3 regions of the Kitasatospora sp. NPDC018058 genome follow, and region 3 is predicted to be linked to each of the others. Evidence: predicted binding sites of a transcription regulator. Region 3 holds the regulator's gene; each other region holds the start of a gene.
The links. Region 3 encodes HrcA, which represses chaperone genes, less so after heat shock. Its sites were predicted from a motif close to TTNGCACTCNGNNNNNCNGAGTGCNAA; they were not measured.

Region 1 (6,238 bases), on a different contig from region 3:
CGTGTGAGCCCCCAGGGGCCCGCATTTCTTGCCCTCGCGGGCAGGCAGGCAGACCTCGGCAACACCAGCAAAGGGAGCAAGCATGGCCACCCGTGCCGTCGTTCGCGACAGGGCCGACCGGACTCGCGCGGCCCGCCCGACCAACCTTGAGGCCGACCGTGACCTGGTCGGCATGTACCTCGACGAGATCGCCAGGACGCCCCTGCTCGATGCCGCCGAGGAGGTCGAGCTCTCGCTGCGGATCGAGGCCGGCGTGTACGCCCAGCACCTGCTGGACGAGGGCGAACTTCCGGGCGGCGTGACGCACGAGGAGCTGGAGGCGATAGCCGCGGACGCCGAGCGTGCCAAGGACGTCTTCATCCGCTCCAACCTCCGCCTGGTGGTCGCGGTGGCTCGCCGCTACCCGCGCAGCGGCCTTCCGCTGCTCGACCTCATCCAGGAGGGCAACGCCGGCCTGGTTCGCGCCGTGGAGAAGTTCGACTACGCCAAGGGTTTCAAGTTCTCCACCTATGCCACCTGGTGGATCCGCCAGGCGATCACCCGCTCCATCGCCGACCAGTCCCGCACCATCCGGCTGCCCGTCCACCTCGTCGAGGAGCTCGGCCGGATCCGGCGGGTGCAGCGCGAGAAGTCCAAGGAGCTGGGCCGCGAGCCCGAGCCGGCCGAGATCGCGGCGGAGCTGGACACCACCGAGGCTCGGATCAAGGACGTGCTGGACTGGGCACGCGACCCGGTCAGCCTCAACATGTCCGTCGACGACGAGGGTGAGACCCAGTTCGGTGACCTGGTGGAGGACACCGGGGCGACGTCCCCCGAGGACGCCGTGATGGTCATGCTCCGCCGCGAGGAGCTGGACGACCTGATCGGGCGGCTGGACGACCGCACGGCCTCGATCATCCGCTCCCGCTACGGCATGGAGGACGGCCGCGAGCGCACCCTCACCGAGGTGGGCAAGCAGCACGGCCTCACCCGCGAGCGGATCCGCCAGATCGAGAAGCACGCGCTCGCCGAGCTGAAGAAGATCGCCGACCACGCGGGCTTCGAAGCCGCCTGACGGACCGGCTCGACCGGACGGGTCCTGATGCGGGGCGCTCCGCACCGGGGCCCGCGGCGTGCCACGGGGCTCATAGGCTGGAGGGACACGACGGCCCGGGTGACCAGGGGAGTGGACAGGGTGAGCGAGCAGGAACAGAGCGGGCAGGAGCAGGTCCGCCAGGAGCAGGACGAGCAGCCGCAGCAGCGGTCGGCGGGCCAGCGGCCGGCGGATCGGAAGACGGCCGTGGCCAAGGCCCGGTTGGTCTTCCGGGACCCGCTGGACCAGCAGTCCCGGGACGACACCGACGCCGGCTGGGGCGAGCGCTCCGGGGCGGGGGAGAGCGGTGGGCGGGAGCTGGACTGGTACTTGAGCCAGCGTCCGCCGCACCACGGGGACTAGGGCCCGGCCGGCGGATCTCGCCGGGCCCGCCGACATCCGCCGGACAGGCCCAGACCAGGGCCATGCGGCACGAGGGCTACGCGGCCACCGGGCCGCGACTAGCGGGCCGTGACCAGTGCGTCGCGGATCTCGGTCAGCAGTTGGACCTCCTTGGCCTCGGCCTCCACCACCGTCTCGGCGGGGCTCTTGCGCTTGGCCGCCAGCCGGTTCATCGGCATGATCAGGATGAAGTAGACGACGGCTGCCGTGATCAGGAACTGCAGGGCGGCGCTGAGCACCGCCCCCCACAGGATGAGGATTCCGGACGTGACCTCACCGGTGGCGCTCACCTCGCAGGGCCCCTTGAGGCAGGAACTGTAGGACCCGAGGTCCTTCGTCCCGAAAACACCGACGAGCGGATTGATCACGCCCTTGACGAAGGCGTTGATGATGTTGGTGAAGGCCGCGCCGATGACCACGGCGACGGCGAGTTCGACGACGTTTCCACGCAGCAGGAATTCCTTGAAGCCTTTCATGCCGCCTCGAACGACGAAGTCGTTACCCGGTTACGGGTGAACTTCCGGAAGTCCGGATTGGCAACCCGTACGGCCCACCGCGCCCCCCGGGGGTGGCGGCAGCCAGGCCCGCGCGGGCCCGAAGGCGAGCGCCGCCACCACCGCGAGCAGCACCAGCGCGGGCACCCCGGCCCGCCGCCGGACGGCCCGGCGCCAGCGGTGCCACCCGCCGCAGCCGCGCCGGATCGGCGGAAAGCTCGGCACCTCCCGCCGGGGCGGCACGGTGGGTGCGGGCAGCGGGACGGACAGGCTCATGGTCGTCATCGACGTCACCTCCGGACTCGATCGGTCGGTCTCTGGTGACCCACACGATGCGCGCCCGGGGCGCCGCCGGAAAGCCCGTTCCCACAGCCTGTGGATAAACCCGCCCCTGTGGACAACTTCGTACGCCCGCGCGAGTGAGACCGATGTCCGCAAGCTGACGGAAACCCGCGCCCGGACGGCGAGCACGGCACGCCGAAGGCCCGCCGCCCCGCGTGAAGCGGGGCCGACGGGCCTTTTCGAGAAGCTTCCGAGAGCTCCCGGACGCCGGTTCGGCGCGAAGCGCCGAGCGCGGAGCGCCCGACGTCAGCTCGCGGCCGGAGCCGGGCTGCTGGACGAGCTCGACGAGCTGGAGGAGCCGGACGAACCCGACGAGGACGACGCGGACGTCGAGGAGCCGGAGGACGAACCGGCGCCCACCGAGCTGCTGGAGGACGAGCGGCTGTCGGTCCGGTAGAAGCCCGAGCCCTTGAACACGACGCCCACGGCCGAGAAGACCTTGCGGAGCCGTCCCTGGCAGTCGGGGCACGTGGTCAGCGCCTCGTCGGTGAACTTCTGCACCGCCTCCAGGCCGTTGCCGCACTCGGTGCACTGGTACTGGTACGTGGGCACTTGTCTTCCTCCTGGCACTCTCGCCTGATGAGTGCTAACGATGGTCAATGATGCGGCATTCCGCTGGATCAGTCCAGCGACTCCGGTGTGAGATGAGCCGGTACCGAGTCACCGCCCACCGCGCGTTCAGCCCTTGGCCGCACCGACCAGCTGTGCCGCGCCGCCGTGCTCGGCGGACGACGCCACCACGCGGCCCGCCCCGCCCGGCGCCACCAGCAGGTGCCGCATCGACACCAGCGCGATCAGCCCCAGGCCCGCGCCGGCCGCCGGCACCAGGAACCCGACCGAGGGCCCGTGGCCGTCGAGCAGCTTGCCCGCCGCCATCGAGCCGAACGCCAGCCCCAGCCCGATCGCGCCGGTCAGCCAGGTGAAGGCCTCCGTCTTGGCGCCGTCCGCGACCAGCGTCTCGACCAGGGTGTAGCCGCTGATCAGGGTCGGCGCGATGGCCAGACCGCAGATCAGCCCGGCGACCGTCAGGGCGACCAGGTCGGGCATCGCCCAGAGCACCGAGCAGCCCAGCACCAGCAGTGTGTAGCTCATGACCATCCGCTGCTGGACCGGCCGCCGCCAGGCGATCACGCCGTACAGCACACCGGCCAGCATCGAGCCGCCCGCGAAGATCCCGTACACCGTGCCGCCGGCGTCGTGCTGTCCCACCGAGTCGGCGAAGGCGTTGACCGACACCTGCATGCCGCCGAACACCGCGCCGACCCCGAGGAAGGCCCCGACCAGCAGCCGGACACCGGGCGAGGCCAGCGCCGAGGCGCGCCGCACGCCGGGCTGCGGAACGATCCGGGCGGGGGCGCTGCGTCGCTGGGCCGCGAAGGCGAGACCGCCGACCAGGGTCAGCGAGGCCTCGGCGACCAGCGCGGCCGCCGGGCTGGCGAAGGCGGCGATGTTGGCGGCCAGGATCGGGCCGATCACGAAGGTGAACTCGTCCGTCACGGACTCGAAGGCGAACGCGGTGCTCACCTTGGCCGCGGCGGTGGGGGAGGCGCCCTCCCCGGTGAACTTGGAGACCCAGCGGGCCCGGACCATCGCGCCGATCTGCGGCACGCTCGCCCCGGCGGGGACGGCGGCCAGGTACACGCTCCAGGCCGGCGCGTGGCCGAGCGCCAGCGCGATCAGCACGCCGACCGAGGCCGCGTGCGCCAGGACCGTCGGGACCAGCACCGCGGCCTGGCCGTACCGGTCGGCCAGTCGCCCGGTCTGCGGCCCGATCAGGGCCTGGGCGACGGAGGAGACGGCGACGGCGGTGCCGGCGGTGCCGTACGAGCCGGTGGTCTGGGTGATGAGCAGCAGGATGCCCATGCTGAGCATCGCGTACGGCAGTCGCGCGAAGAACGCGGGGGACAGGAACGTCCAGGCGCCCGGCGTGCGCAGCAGCTCGCCGTACCCGACCCTGGCGGGCGCCTCGGCGGCGGTGTCCACAGTGCTGGCCGCGGTGTCCGGAGCGTTGTCCGCGGCGATGTCGACCGTTCGGCGGGCCGTCACGGTCGGTCCTTCCTGCTGCCTGGTAGCGCGGCAGGGCATGGGGTGGCCCCGACGGCGCCGAGAGTCGTCCTCTCGCGCGTCGACCGGGGTAGATACCGGGTCAGCCTGGCCTGACGGGCCGGGGCCGGACCGCGGCCGCCGAGCGGTCGCGCCAACTCTGCGTCAGGCAGATGCTGGGGGTGGTCTAGCGGTAGTTATACGGCGTAGTCGAACCAGCATACAGTTACGCGCGTAGATTCCGCCAGGCCACCCAGTCCACCACCAGCCGGGCCGCGGGGAACGGGCCCCCGGGGAGTGCCCGGGGCGGAGTGCCCGGGGCGGAGTGCCCGGGGCGGAGTGCCCGGGGCGGAGTGCCCGGGGCGGCGGGCTCAGCGCCCGTTCAGCCACCCCGCCAGCTTGCCGCCCTTGTCGACGGCCCGCAGCCGCCGTTCGGCAGCCTCGCCGACCTCGTCCGTGGTGACCACCAGCAGCTCGTCCCCACCGCGCAGCATCGTGGCCTTGTCCGGCACGAAGGAGTTGCCCTCGCGCACGACCAGGGTGACCGCCGCCCCCTTGGGCAGCCGCAGCTCGCTGATCTCCACGCCGGACATCCGCGAGGTCGGCGACAGCGTGACCGACAGCAGGTGCCCGTGCAGCTTCTCCAGCGGCGCGGACTCGATGTCGAGGTCCTGGCCCATCGCGCCCTCGCCGATCCGCAGCCGCTTGGCCACCCAGGGCAGGGTCGGTCCCTGGAGCAGGGTGAAGACGACGACCAGGATGAAGACGATGTTGAACACGTCCTGGGCCTCGTGGGCGCCGGAGACCACCGGGATGGTGGCCAGCACGATGGGCACGGCCCCGCGCAGCCCGGCCCAGCTCAGCAGCGCCTGCTCGCGGGCGGGCACCTTGAACGGGGTCATGGTGAGCGCCACCGACAGCGGCCGGGCCAGGAAGACCAGCACCCCGCCGATCACCAGCGCGGGCACCACCGAGTCGCCCATGCTCTCGGGTGCGGAGAGCAGTCCGAGCAGCACGAACATGCCGATCTGTCCGATCCAGGCCAGCCCGTCGGCGAAGCCGCGCACGGCCGGTCCGTGCGGCAGCTTGGAGTTTCCGAGGATCACCGCGCAGACGTAGACGGCGAGGAAGCCGGAGCCGTGCAGCAGCGCGCCGCCCGCGTAGGCGAGTACGGTCAGCGCCATCACGGCGATCGGGTACAGGCCCGAGGAGGGCAGTGCGACCTGCTTGACCCCGTACGCGCCGAGCTTGCCGACCGCCAGGCCGACCGCGGCGCCGATGGCGAGCTCGGCGGCGATCGTGCCGAGCAGGACGTACCAGGAGTCGTGCCCGCCGGTGCCGGCGAAGGCGACGACCAGGATGACCACGGGCGCGTCGTTGAAGCCGGACTCGGCCTCCAGCAGGCCGGTGAGCCGGTGCGGCAGCGGGACCATCCGCAGCACCGAGAAGACGGCGGCGGCGTCGGTGGAGGAGACGATCGCGCCGAGCAGCAGCGCGGTCTGCCAGTCCAGGCCGACCAGCCAGTGCGCGCCGGCCGCGGTGACGAACACGCTGATCCCGACGCCGAGCGTGGCCAGCGCGGTGGCCGCCGGCATCACCGGTTTGACCTCGCGCCAGCTGGTCTTGAGGCCGCCCTCGGCCAGGATCACCACGAGCGCCGCGTAGCCGAGCACCTGGGTCAGCTCGGCGTTGTTGAAGGTGATGCCGATTCCGTCCTGGCCCAGTGCGACGCCGATCCCGAGATAGATCAGCAGACTCGGCAGCCCTGATCGGGTCGAGATCCGCACGGCGACCACCGCGACCAAGAGGATCGCGGAGGCTTCGAGGAGGAGCTGGTTCAGGTGGGCGACGTTCACGCAGTGGCACCTCGGGCAGGCATGGGCGG
Region 2 (6,238 bases), on a different contig from region 3:
GAGCACCTCACCCTTGCCGGGGACGGCGGGCAGCCGGGGCAGGATGGCGTCGCGGTGCTCCACCCGGGCGCCGGCCTCGGCGGCGATGGCGGCGGTGGCGTCGGTGGAGCCGGAGTCGAGGACGACCAGTTCGTCGACCAGAGGGATGCGGTCCATCAGTTCGCGGCGGATGGTGCGGACGATGTCGCCGACGGTGGCCTCCTCGTCGAGTGCGGGGAGGACGACGCTGACGGTCTGCCGGGTGCGCCGTTTGGCCTCCAGCAGGGTGTGAACCGGCCGGTCGGCCGCGCTCCACGAGCGGCGGCGCAGCCAGGACGCCGCCTGTGGGAGGAGTGCGGGGGTCGGTTCGGCGGGCACGGCGGGTCTCCTCGGCGTGGTCGGGTGGAACGGGCCATCTCGCGTGGCGGACGGCCCCTTTCAGGGGTGACGCCTTCGGATACAGTCTTCGTACAGCGGTCGGACCTTCGCGCGCCGGGGTCGCCGCTGAACCACAACTTCACAAGCTCATCCAGAGGGACTGAGGGAACGGCCCGTTGACGTCCCGGCAACCTTCTCGCTCGGCTGTCGTACAGGCCCCGGCGGGACAGGTGCCAATTCCGGCCTGTGGCGCGACCGCGCCCCGGGGAAGATGAGGAGAGAGGCCTCCGCCACCATGGCTATCGACACTGCCGCACCCTCCCCCAGCCTTCGGCCGGGGGGACCCCCGCCCGTTGACCTCGGCCCCGCCGCCGCGTTGTCCTGTCGGGAGTGCGGCACCCGGTTCCCGCTCGGTCCCAGCTTCGCCTGCCTGGAGTGCTTCGGGCCGCTGGAGATCGCGTACGAGTTCGGGAGCGAGCGCGCGGAGGAGCTGCGCAAGCGGATCGAGGCCGGTCCGGCGTCCATCTGGCGCTACGCGCCGCTGCTGCCGGTGCCGGCCGATGTGGCGTCCAAGCCGAACCTGAACCCGGGGTGGACCCCGCTGGTGAAGGCGGACAACCTGGGCCGGGAGCTCGGGTTCACCGCTCCGCTGCACGTGAAGGACGACTCCGGCAACCCGACGCACTCGTTCAAGGACCGGGTGGTGGCCTGCGCGATCGAGGCGGCGCGGGCGTTCGGGTACACCACGCTGTCCTGCTCCTCGACCGGCAACCTGGCCGGCGCGGTGGGGGCGGCGGCGGCCCGGGCCGGGTTCCGGTCCTGTGTCTTCATCCCGCACGACCTGGAGCAGGGCAAGGTCGTGATGGCCGGGGTGTACGGCGGCGAGCTGGTCGGCATCGAGGGCAACTACGACGACGTGAACCGCTTCTGCTCGGAGCTGATCGGGGACCCGGCCGGCGAGGGCTGGGGCTTCGTGAACGTCAACCTGCGTCCGTACTACGGCGAGGGCTCCAAGACGCTGGCGTACGAGATCTGCGAGCAGCTGGGCTGGCGGCTGCCGGAGCAGATCGTCATCCCGATCGCCTCGGGTTCGCAGCTGACGAAGATCGACAAGGGGCTGCAGGAGCTGATCAGGCTCGGCCTGGTGGAGGACCGGCCGTACCGGATCTTCGGGGCCCAGGCCGAGGGCTGCTCGCCGGTGTCGGCCGCGTTCAAGGCGGGCCGGGACGTGATCAAGCCGGTCAAGCCGGACACCATCGCCAAGTCGCTGGCGATCGGCAACCCGGCGGACGGCCCGTACGTGCTGGACATCGCCCGTCGGACCGGCGGGGCGGTCGAGGACGTCACGGACGCGGAGGTCGTGGCGGCGATCCGGCTGCTGGCCCGGACCGAGGGGATCTTCGCCGAGACCGCGGGCGGGGTGACCGTCGGCGTGCTGAAGAAGCTGGTCGAGACCGGTCGGCTGGACCCGGCCAAGGAGACCGTCGCGATCAACACCGGCGACGGCCTGAAGACGCTGGACGCCGTCTCCGACGCCGGGATGACCGCCGTCATCCGCCCGACCCTGGAGTCGTTCCGCTCCGCCGGCCTCGCGTCCGCCTGAACCACCCCTACCCCCCGCTAGGAGAGCCATGAGCGCCAACGTCCGCATCCCCACCATCCTGCGCACCTACACCGGCGGCGCCGCCGAGGTGTCCGCCGAGGGGGCCACCCTGGCCGAGGTCATCGCCGACCTGGAGAAGAACCACGCGGGTATCTCCGCCCGCATTCTGGACGACACCGGCAAGCTGCGCCGTTTCGTCAACGTGTACGTGAACGACGACGACGTGCGTTTCGCCGAGGGCCTGGCGACCGAGATCAAGGGCGGCGCCAGCGTCTCGATCATCCCGGCGGTGGCCGGCGGCTGCTGAGCCGTCGCGAACCCGCTTCCCGGCCGCCCGTACGTACGGAATTCGACTCTCCGTATGCGCGGGCGGTCGTCGGCATTTCGGCGGGAATATTTCCGGGTCAAGTCGGAGTAGAGTGTGGCTCTGCTGGGAACGGGGGCTTCCCTCTCGGCTCGCGCGGCGCTTCGCCGGAGCTCGTCCGGACACTGGGGCCGGGTTGAGTTCAGGGCCGTGAAACATGTCAGGCGGATGTCAGAATTCCTGCAGGGATTTGGGTAATTCGTCCGCTATGTCCGGCGCGAAATGCCGAGTTTCTCCCAGCTTGCTCGGCCTTGTCTCTTGACGGGTCTATGGAATTCCCGTCGGCTGACCCTGTTGCAGAGGGCGTCGATCCGGATACATTCAGCGGCGGTCGACGTAATCACCCGCTCACCGGGAGCCGTTCGGTGTTCCGGGCGGAGGATTGCGGCGTGCACGGCTGCGCCCAGGGGGGGTTCCCCGGGCCGGCCTCCAACCAGACCCGGGCCCGCGACCTGCGGGCACGTGAAGGGCCAGCACAGCACTAGGGGAGTTCGGAATGGCTCAGGGCACCGTCAAGTGGTTCAACGCGGAGAAGGGCTACGGCTTCATCGCGGTCGACGGTGGTGCGGACGTCTTCGTCCACTACAGCGCTATCCAGATGGACGGCTACCGCACCCTCGAGGAGGGCCAGCGGGTCGAGTTCGAGATCTCCCAGGGACAGAAGGGCCCGCAGGCGGACATGGTTCGCGCGGCGGTCTGACCCCTTCCGGCTCCAGGAGCTCGGCACGGCCCACGGCTAGTGGACCTCGTGCTTCTCGGCGGGCCCGTACGACACGCGTCGTGCGGGCCCGTTCGCGTTCCCGTCCGCCTTCCCGGCGGGCTCGACGGCGGCTCGCGGGTTGCCGATTGGGCTTGCACTCGACCACCCGGAGTGCTAATCATTGGCGTTAGCACTCACAGCGTGAGAGTGACAGCGGACCGGGTCGGTGAGGCCCCCGGGAGCGGTAGGGGAATGGACCCCCGCACACCAGGGCCGTCCGTCGCGGGCACCCCTTGGTCCGAGCAGTCGACCGTGTCCCGGAGGACCACTTCAGATGGCCAAGATCATCGCCTTTGATGAGGAAGCTCGCCGCGGCCTTGAGCGTGGCATGAACCAGCTCGCCGACGCAGTGAAGGTCACGCTCGGCCCCAAGGGTCGCAACGTCGTGCTGGAGAAGAAGTGGGGCGCCCCCACGATCACCAACGACGGTGTCTCCATCGCCAAGGAGATCGAGCTCGAGGACCCGTACGAGAAGATCGGTGCGGAGCTCGTCAAGGAGGTCGCCAAGAAGACGGACGACGTCGCGGGTGACGGCACCACCACCGCCACCGTGCTGGCCCAGGCCCTGGTTCGCGAGGGTCTGCGCAACGTCGCCGCCGGCGCCAACCCGATGGCCCTGAAGCGCGGTATCGAGAAGGCCGTCGCCGCCGTCTCGGACCAGCTGCTGGCCCAGGCCAAGGACGTGGAGACCAAGGAGCAGATCGCCTCCACCGCCTCCATCTCCGCCGCTGACACCCAGATCGGCGAGCTGATCGCCGAGGCCATGGACAAGGTCGGCAAGGAAGGCGTCATCACCGTCGAGGAGAGCAACACCTTCGGCCTGGAGCTCGAGCTCACCGAGGGCATGCGCTTCGACAAGGGCTACATCTCCGCCTACTTCGCCACCGACCTGGAGCGCATGGAGGCGACCTTCGAGGACCCGTACATCCTCATCGCCAACTCCAAGATCGGCTCGGTCAAGGACCTGCTCCCGCTGCTGGAGAAGGTCATGCAGAGCGGCAAGCCGCTCGTCATCATCGCCGAGGACGTCGAGGGCGAGGCCCTGTCGACCCTGGTCGTGAACAAGATCCGCGGCACCTTCAAGTCCGTCGCCGTCAAGGCCCCGGGCTTCGGCGACCGCCGCAAGGCCATGCTCGGCGACATCGCCATCCTCACCGGCGGCACCGTGATCTCCGAGGAGGTCGGCCTCAAGCTGGAGAACGCCGGCATCGACCTGCTGGGCACCGCCCGCAAGGTGGTCATCACCAAGGACGAGACCACCATCGTCGACGGTGGCGGCGACAGCGAGCAGGTCGCCGGTCGCGTGAACCAGATCCGCGCCGAGATCGAGAACAGCGACTCGGACTACGACCGCGAGAAGCTCCAGGAGCGCCTCGCCAAGCTGGCCGGCGGCGTGGCCGTCATCAAGGCCGGCGCGGCCACCGAGGTGGAGCTCAAGGAGCGCAAGCACCGCATCGAGGACGCCGTCCGCAACGCCAAGGCCGCCGTCGAGGAGGGCATCGTCGCCGGTGGTGGCGTCGCCCTGCTGCAGGCCGGTGTCGCCTTCGACAAGCTGGAGCTGGACGGCGACGAGGCCACCGGTGCCAACATCGTCAAGGTCGCGCTGGAGGCCCCGATCAAGCAGATCGCGACCAACGCCGGCCTGGAGGGTGGCGTCGTGGTGGAGAAGGTGCGCAACCTCCCCGCCGGTCACGGCCTGAACGCCGCCACCAACGAGTACGTCGACCTGGTCGCCGCGGGCATCATCGACCCGGCCAAGGTCACCCGCTCCGCGCTGCAGAACGCCGCCTCCATCGCGGCGCTGTTCCTCACCACCGAGGTCGTCATCGCCGACAAGCCGGAGAAGGCCGCCGCGGCCGCCGGCGGCGGCATGCCGGGCGGTGACATGGACTTCTGATCCTGATCGCCTCGATCGGATCGGTTGATTCCCCGTCCGCGTGGGCGGCTCCCTTCGGGGGGCCGCCCACGCGGCGTTTCGGCGTTCGGGGTGGGTTGGGGAGAGGATGGACGGATGGCTTCCGATGACATCGAGACCGCCCTGCACAACGCGCGGGCACTGATCCTGGCCGACCTCACCGCGCGGGACGTGGCGGACGCCGCCGTCGTCTCGCTGGTGGAGCATGCCGTCACGCACCGCCGCTGGTGGCTGGAGCAGTGGCCGGACGGCACCGAGTACGTGCTCGGGCTGGTCGCCCAGGACGTCCAGGACGCGCTGTTGGAGGCGTACGGGCGGTGGCCGCTGTGCACCGCCTGCGCGGCTGGCGGCGACCCGCACGCGCTCAGCGTGGAGCCGGAGTTGGGGCCGGAGCCGCACTGGGTGTGCGGCAAGCAGGGTGCGGCGGTGGCGCCGGTGGGGGAGCTGGTCTAGCTCGGTCTAGCTCTCCAGCTTTTGGAGTTCGGCCGTCAGGTTGGCGCGGGCGGGCGCGGTGAAGCGCCCGCGTCCGGCGGGGGTGCGGTAGAGCGCCGGGAGCGCGAGGAGTTGGCGCAGGACGGCGGCCCGGCCCGCGCGGAAGTCCGGGTCCGGGACGAAGCCGTACTCCTCGCGGACGGCGGCCGCGTACGCCGCGTACGCCTCGGGGGAGCCGCCGAGGACGGCGAGGTCCGCGTCGCAGAGCACCTCGCCGTCGCGGTCGCCCGGGGCGGGGTCGTGGGTGACGGTGAGCAGGACGAGGCGTTCGACCTCGGCGACCCGCGCGGCGGGCAGGCCGGCGGCGGTCAGCGCGCGGACGGCCAGGGCGGCGCTGCGCTCCTCGTTCTCGGAGCGGTCGGGCCGGTAGACGGCGTCGTGGAACCAGGCGGCGAGCCGGACGGCGTCCGGGTCGGCGGCGTGCCCGGCGAGTTCGTCGACGTACCGGAGCACCGCGTCCAGGTGCTCGGGGGTGTGGTAGCGGCGCTGCGGCTCGGACCAGCGGCGCAGCAGCTCCCGGCCGTACGGTTCGGGGTCGTCGGTGGCGTCGCAGCGGTGGAGCAGGGCGGTCCAGGCGGTCAGCAGGTCCTCGGTCGCGGTGAGCATGCGGCTCATTGTGTCGGCTGGTTCCGGTGGACGGGATGTGCCGGTCGACGATATATGTAGACGTATGACAGAACGCTCCATGCAGGAGCCGACGCTGCTTCTGCTCACCGCGTTGGCCGACGCCCCGAGGCACGGCTACGC
Region 3 (6,238 bases):
ACAGGGCGTCCAGGAATCCCACGGCGGTCCTTTCGGATCATTCGGATCAGGCGGTGATCAGCGGCCGAGCTGCTCGGAGATCTTCGCCAGCTGTGCCAGTCGCTTCTCCAGCGACGGGTGGGTGGAGAGCAGCTGCGAGGCGGTCTCCCGGGCGCTCAGCGCGGGGGCGAACCAGAAGGCGTTGTACGGCTGGGACTTGCGCAGGTCCTCGGTGGGGATGGCCGCGATCTGTCCGGTCACCTTGGTCAGGGCCGAGGCCAGGGCGCTGGGCCGGCCGGTGAGCTGGGCCGCGGCCCGGTCGGCGGCCAGCTCGCGGTAGCGGGAGAGCAGCCGGGTGAGCAGGAAGCTGATCGCGTAGACGACCATCGACACCAGCGGGACGATCAGCGCCACGATGGCCGCGTTCTGGTCGTTGTTGTTGCGCCCGCCGCCCATGAACCCGCCGTACACGGCGATCCGGGTCATCGCCCCGGCGAGCACGCCGAGGAAGCCGGCGATGGTCATCACGGCGACGTCCCGGTGGGCGACGTGCGACAGCTCGTGCGCCAGGACGCCTTCCAGTTCCTCCGGTTCGAGCCGGCGCAGCAGACCGGTGGTGACGCAGACCACCGCGTTCTGCGGGTTGCGGCCGGTGGCGAAGGCGTTGGGCATGTCGTTGTCGGCGACCGCCACGCGAGGCTTGGGCATGTCGGCCAGGGCGCAGAGCCGGTCGATGGTGCCGTGCAGCTGGGGGTACTGCTCCTCGGTCACCTGGTGGGCGCCCATCGCCCGCTCGGTGATCTTGTCGCTGAACCAGAACTGGGCCACGAACAGCCCGCCGGAGATCAGCACGATCAGCGGCCAGGCCCCGCGCAGCAGCGCGATCAGCAGGCCCGTGAAACCGACGTACAGCAGCCCGATCACGAACATCGTCGCGACCATGCGGCCGGTCAGGCCGCGGTCGGGCGCGAAACGGGTGTGCTGGCCCGAGCTCGACATCGCTTGCTCCTCCATTCGCCGTCGCTTTCGATGCTGCCACCCGGACGGTCCCCGAGCACCATCCCGTGCACGGGGAGTGTCGCGGCCCCGCCGCGAACTGCGGGCAGGATCACCCCGGGCGGGCCGTTCCTGCGAAAGGACCCGGGCCTTACACTGGCAGGTACGGTTCTGGCACTCGTGTGCGCAGAGTGCCAGGGTCGGGGTCCTTCCCGGGAGCGGCCCGCAGCATCACAGACGGACAACGTGCGAAGACGGAGGTGCGTGCCCCATGGCCGGTGAGGTCCGCCAGCTGGACGACCGCAAGCTCGCCGTTCTGCGTGCCATCGTCCAGGACTACGTGGGCACCGAGGAGCCGGTCGGCTCCAAGGCCCTGGTGGACCGGCACAACCTCGGGGTCTCCCCGGCCACCGTGCGCAACGACATGGCGGCGCTGGAGGAGGAGGGGTACATCCACCAGCCGCACACCAGCGCGGGGCGCATCCCCACCGACAAGGGCTACCGGTTGTTCGTCGACAAGCTGGCCGAGGTCAAGCCGATGAGCGCCCCGGAGCGGCGGGCGATCAGGCACTTCCTGGACGGCGCCGTCGACCTGGACGACGTGGTCGCCCGCACGGTGCGGCTGCTCGCCCAGCTGACCCGGCAGGTCGCCGTGGTCCAGTACCCTTCGCTGACCCGTTCCACCGTCCGGCACATCGAGCTGGTGGCGCTGGCTCCGGCCAAGGTGATGCTGGTCCTGATCACCAACACCGGCCGGGTCGAGCAGCGGATGGTCGACTGCCCGGGCACGGTCGGCGAGACGGTCCTGGCCGATCTGCGCGCGCGGATCAACGTGCGGGCGGCCGGCCAGCGGCTGCCGGACGTCCCGGGCCTGCTGGAGGAGCTGCCGGCCACCTTCGAGCAGATCGACCGGCCGACCGTCAGCACGGTCCTGGCGACCCTGTTCGAGGCGCTGGCCGAGCAGAACGAGGAGCGGATCATGCTGGCCGGCACGGCCAACCTGACCCGGTTGGGGCACGACTTCCCGCTCACCATCCAGCCGGTGCTGGAGGCCCTGGAGGAGCAGGTCGTCCTGCTTCGCCTCCTGGGTGAGACCACGGACGCCGCGATGACGGTCCGGATCGGGCGGGAGAACGCGTACGAAGGGCTGAATTCCACCTCGGTGGTGTCGGTCGGCTACGGTTCGGGCGACGAGAGCGTGGCCAAACTGGGTGTGATCGGTCCGACCCGGATGGACTACCCGGGCACAATGGGGGCGGTGCGAGCAGTGGCACGGTACGTGGGTCAGATCCTGGCCGAGTCGTAGCAAGCAGGCCGCTGTTACATAAGTAACGGCGGTGTCCAGTCGCACTACTACAGGCGGAACAAGCGGAGCATTTGGTGGCCACGGACTACTACGCGGTACTCGGCGTCCGACGGGATGCGGGGCAGGACGAGATCAAGAAGGCGTTCCGGCGCCTGGCACGCGAACTGCACCCGGACGTCAACCCGGACCCGAAGACGCAGGAGCGGTTCAAGGAGATCAACGCCGCCTACGAGGTGCTCTCCGACCCGCAGAAGCGTCAGGTCTACGACCTCGGCGGCGACCCGCTGTCGCCGGGCGGCGGTGGTGGCGCGGGCGGCTTCGGCGCCGGCGCGGCGGGCTTCGGCTTCTCCGACATCATGGACGCCTTCTTCGGCGCCGCGGCCGGCCAGCGTGGCCCGCGCTCGCGCACCCGCCGGGGCCAGGACGCCATGATCCGGCTGGAGATCACCCTGGAGGAGGCCGCCTTCGGCACCACCAAGGAACTCCAGGTCGACACCGCCGTCACCTGCACCACCTGCAACGGCGAGGGCGCGGCCCCCGGTACCTCCGCGCAGACCTGCGACATGTGCCGCGGCAAGGGCGAGGTCTCCCAGGTCACCCGCTCCTTCCTGGGGCAGGTCATGACCTCCCGCCCCTGCCCGCAGTGCCAGGGCTTCGGCACCGTCGTGCCGACCCCGTGCCCGGAGTGCGCCGGCGACGGCCGGGTCCGCGCCCGCCGCACCCTGACCGTCAAGATCCCGGCCGGTGTCGACAACGGCACCCGGATCCAGCTGGCCGGCGAGGGTGAGGTCGGCCCCGGCGGCGGCCCGGCCGGCGACCTGTACGTCGAGATCGCCGAGACCACCCACAGCGTCTTCCAGCGGCGCGGGGACGACCTGCACTGCACCGTCACCATCCCGATGACGGCCGCCGCGCTCGGCACCCAGGTGCCGCTGCAGACCCTGGACGGGCTGGAGGAGGTCGACATCCGGCCCGGCACCCAGTCCGGTCAGTCGATCCCGCTGCACGGCCGGGGCATCACCCACCTGCGCGGGGGCGGCCGGGGCGACCTGATAGTGCACGTCGAGGTGCAGACGCCCACCAAGCTCGACCCCGAGCAGGAGGAGCTGCTGCGCCGGCTCGCCGTACTGCGCGGTGAGGAGCGCCCGTCCGGTCAGTTCGCGCCGGGTCAGCAGGGCCTGTTCTCGCGCCTGAAGGACGCCTTCAACGGCCGGTAGACCGTCCGGGAGGGGGTGTCGGGGTCAGGGCCCCGACACCCCCTTCGCGTTCCTGTTCCGCCCACCCCCTCCGGAGGACCACCCCATGACCGCCCCCGTCTTCGTCGTCGCGACCGAGCGGATCGCCGCCGCCGTGCCCGGGGCGCTGGTGCGCCTGGACGGGGCGGAGGGGCGGCACGCGGCCGCGGTGAAGCGGCTGGAGGCCGGTGAGGCGGTGACCCTCGCGGACGGGTTGGGGCTCGGCGTGGACGGGACGGTCGCCGAGGTGCTCGGCAAGGACGCGATCGACGTCACGGTGGCCGCCGTGCGCCGGGAGCCGGAGCCGGCGCCGCGGATCGTCGTCGTCCAGGCGCTGCCCAAGGGCGACCGCGGCGAGCTGGCCGTGGAGACCATGACCGAGGTCGGCGTGGACGTGGTGATCCCCTGGGCCGCCTCGCGCTGCATCACCCAGTGGAAGGGCGACCGCGGCGCCAAGGCGCTCGCCAAGTGGCGGGCCACCGCCCGGGAGGCGGGCAAGCAGTCCCGCCGGCTGCGTTTCCCCGAGGTGCGCGAGCTGATGACCACCAGGCAGCTGGCCCCGCTGCTGGCCCAGGCCTCCCTCGCCGCGGTGCTGCACGAGGAGGGTGCCGAGCCGCTGGCGCACGCCGCGCTGCCCGCGGCCGGGGACATCGTGCTGGTGGTCGGCCCGGAGGGCGGGGTCTCCCCGGAGGAGCTGGCCGCCTTCGCCGAGGCGGGCGCGAAGCCCTACCGGCTGGGCCCCTCGGTGCTGCGCACCTCCACCGCCGGGGTGGCCGCCGGGGCGCTGCTGCTGGGGCGCACCGGCCGCTGGGCGTAGGGGCGCACCGGCCGCTGGGCGTAACCCCCGCACGCCGGGTCGGGAGTTGCGGAAAACGGGGCGGCTCGTACCCGCACCTGCCTACGCTGGCGGCGTGACGGACTCCCTGAGCACCTCTGCGGGCGCCTATCTGCGCCATCCCCATCTGCACGGTGACCTGGTCACCTTCGTCGCCGAGGACGACCTCTGGCTGGCCCCGCTGGGCGGTGGCCGGGCCTGGCGGCTGACGGCCGATCACCTGCCGGTGCACCACCCCCGGTTCTCCCCGGACGGGCGGCACATCGCCTTCTCCTCCACCCGGGACGGTGCCCCCGAGGTGCACGTGGTGTCGGTGGACGGCGGGCCGTCCCGGCGGCTCACCCACTGGGGCAGCGAGCAGACCCGGGTGCAGGGCTGGACGGCCGACGGCCGCCCGATCGCCACCACCGGCGCCGGCGAGGCCAGTGAGCGCCGCAGCTGGGCGCACGCGGTGCCGCTGGACGGCGGCGAGGCGGTGCGGCTGCCGTACGGGCCGGTCGGCGGGCTCGCCTTCGAGCCGGACGGGGAGAGGGTGCTGCTGGTCACCGTCAACAACCGCGAGCCGGCCTGGTGGAAGCGCTACCGGGGCGGCCGGGCGGGCAAGTTGTGGCTCGGCCGGGACGAATTCACCCGCGTGCACGAGGAGTTGGGCGGGCAGCTCGACTCCCCGCTGTGGGTGGCCGGTTCTCCCCAGGGCGGTCGGATCGCCTTCCTGTCCGACCACGAGGGCGTCGGCGAGCTGTGGTCCAGCCGCCCGGACGGCTCCGACCTGCGCCGCCACACCGGTGACCCGGACGGCTTCTACGCCCGCAACGCGAGCACCGACGGCACCCGGGTCGTCCTCCACCGTGCCGGCGACCTGTGGCTGCTGGACGACCTGGACAGCGCCGAGCCGCGCCGCCTGGACATCCGGCTGGCCGGCTCGCGCACCGGCCGCCGCCCCCGCCCGGTGCACGCCGCGCACTGGCTGGAGTCCGTCGCCCCCGACCGCACCGGCCGGGCCGGCGCCGTGGTGGTGCGCGGCAGCGTGCACTGGCTGACCCACCGCGAGGGCCCGGCCCGGGTGCTGGACGAGACCCCGGGCGTGCGCGCGCGGCTGGCCCGGGTGGTGCCGGGCGAGGACGGCGCCCAGGGCGTGCTCTGGGTGTCCGACGCCGAAGGCGAGGACGCGCTGGAGTATGCCCCGGCCGTGCACGGCGCCGAGCGGCGCCGGCTGGCCGCCGGGCGGCTCGGCCGGGTCAACTCGCTGGTGGTCTCCCCGGACGGCAAGCAGGCGGCGCTGGGCGTGCACGACGGACGGGTGCTGCTGGTGGCGCTGGCCGACGGCGCCGTGCACGAGCTGGAGCGCAGCACCGACGGCGAGGTGAGCGGGCTGGCGTTCAGCCCGGACTCGGCCTGGCTGGCCTGGTCCCGCCCGGTGCACGGGGTGGGCCCGTACTCGTTGCGCCAGATCGTGCTGGCCAACCTGGCCACCCGCACCGTCAGCGAGGTCACCCAGCAGCGCTTCATCGACACCTCGCCCGCCTTCACCGCGGACGGCCGCTACCTGGCCTTCCTGTCGGTGCGCAACTTCGACCCGGTCTACGACGCGCACGTCTTCGACCTGTCCTTCCCGAACGGCTGCCGCCCGTACCTGATCACGCTGGCCGCCGACACGCCGTCCCCGTTCGGACCGCAGCGGGCCGGGCGGCCGCTCGGCGGGGAGGAGGACGAGCCCAAGGCGCGGAAGGCGGACGGCGAGGAGGGCGGGGCCGAGGCCGCCCCGGCGACCAGGGTGGACCTGGACGGCATCGCCGACCGGATCGTCCCGTTCCCGGTCGAGGGCGGCCGGTTCCACACGCTGCGCGCCGCCAAGGACGGCGTGCTGTGGACCAGGGTGCCGCTGCT

Region 1: the regulator HrcA is predicted to act here: its motif matches at 2,874-2,900, upstream of ACH4E7_RS00145 (FmdB family zinc ribbon protein).
Region 2: the regulator HrcA is predicted to act here: its motif matches at 3,176-3,202, upstream of groL (chaperonin GroEL).

Annotation. Positions count from the first base shown of each region.
Region 1 is NZ_JBIRFA010000001.1:25,300-31,537, forward strand. Features, by position in the region: gene ACH4E7_RS00125 (sigma-70 family RNA polymerase sigma factor) at 83-1,054, shown strand; gene ACH4E7_RS00130 (hypothetical protein) at 1,175-1,435, shown strand; gene mscL (large conductance mechanosensitive channel protein MscL) at 1,534-1,950, opposite strand; gene ACH4E7_RS00140 (hypothetical protein) at 1,981-2,253, opposite strand; gene ACH4E7_RS00145 (FmdB family zinc ribbon protein) at 2,557-2,862, opposite strand; gene ACH4E7_RS00150 (MFS transporter) at 2,989-4,356, opposite strand; gene ACH4E7_RS00155 (potassium/proton antiporter) at 4,725-6,209, opposite strand.
Region 2 is NZ_JBIRFA010000015.1:149,001-155,238, reverse strand. Features, by position in the region: gene ACH4E7_RS22400 (glucosyl-3-phosphoglycerate synthase) at 1-357, opposite strand, end outside; SAM riboswitch class I at 502-635, shown strand; gene thrC (threonine synthase) at 653-1,960, shown strand; gene ACH4E7_RS22390 (MoaD/ThiS family protein) at 1,989-2,267, shown strand; gene ACH4E7_RS22385 (cold-shock protein) at 2,821-3,024, shown strand; gene groL (chaperonin GroEL) at 3,359-4,981, shown strand; gene ACH4E7_RS22375 (hypothetical protein) at 5,096-5,452, shown strand; gene ACH4E7_RS22370 (hypothetical protein) at 5,459-6,097, opposite strand; gene ACH4E7_RS22365 (PadR family transcriptional regulator) at 6,162-6,238, shown strand, end outside.
Region 3 is NZ_JBIRFA010000013.1:108,724-114,961, reverse strand. Features, by position in the region: gene ACH4E7_RS20095 (hypothetical protein) at 1-22, opposite strand, end outside; gene htpX (zinc metalloprotease HtpX) at 58-978, opposite strand; gene hrcA (heat-inducible transcriptional repressor HrcA) at 1,247-2,281, shown strand; gene dnaJ (molecular chaperone DnaJ) at 2,356-3,498, shown strand; gene ACH4E7_RS20075 (16S rRNA (uracil(1498)-N(3))-methyltransferase) at 3,584-4,333, shown strand; gene ACH4E7_RS20070 (S41 family peptidase) at 4,428-6,238, shown strand, end outside.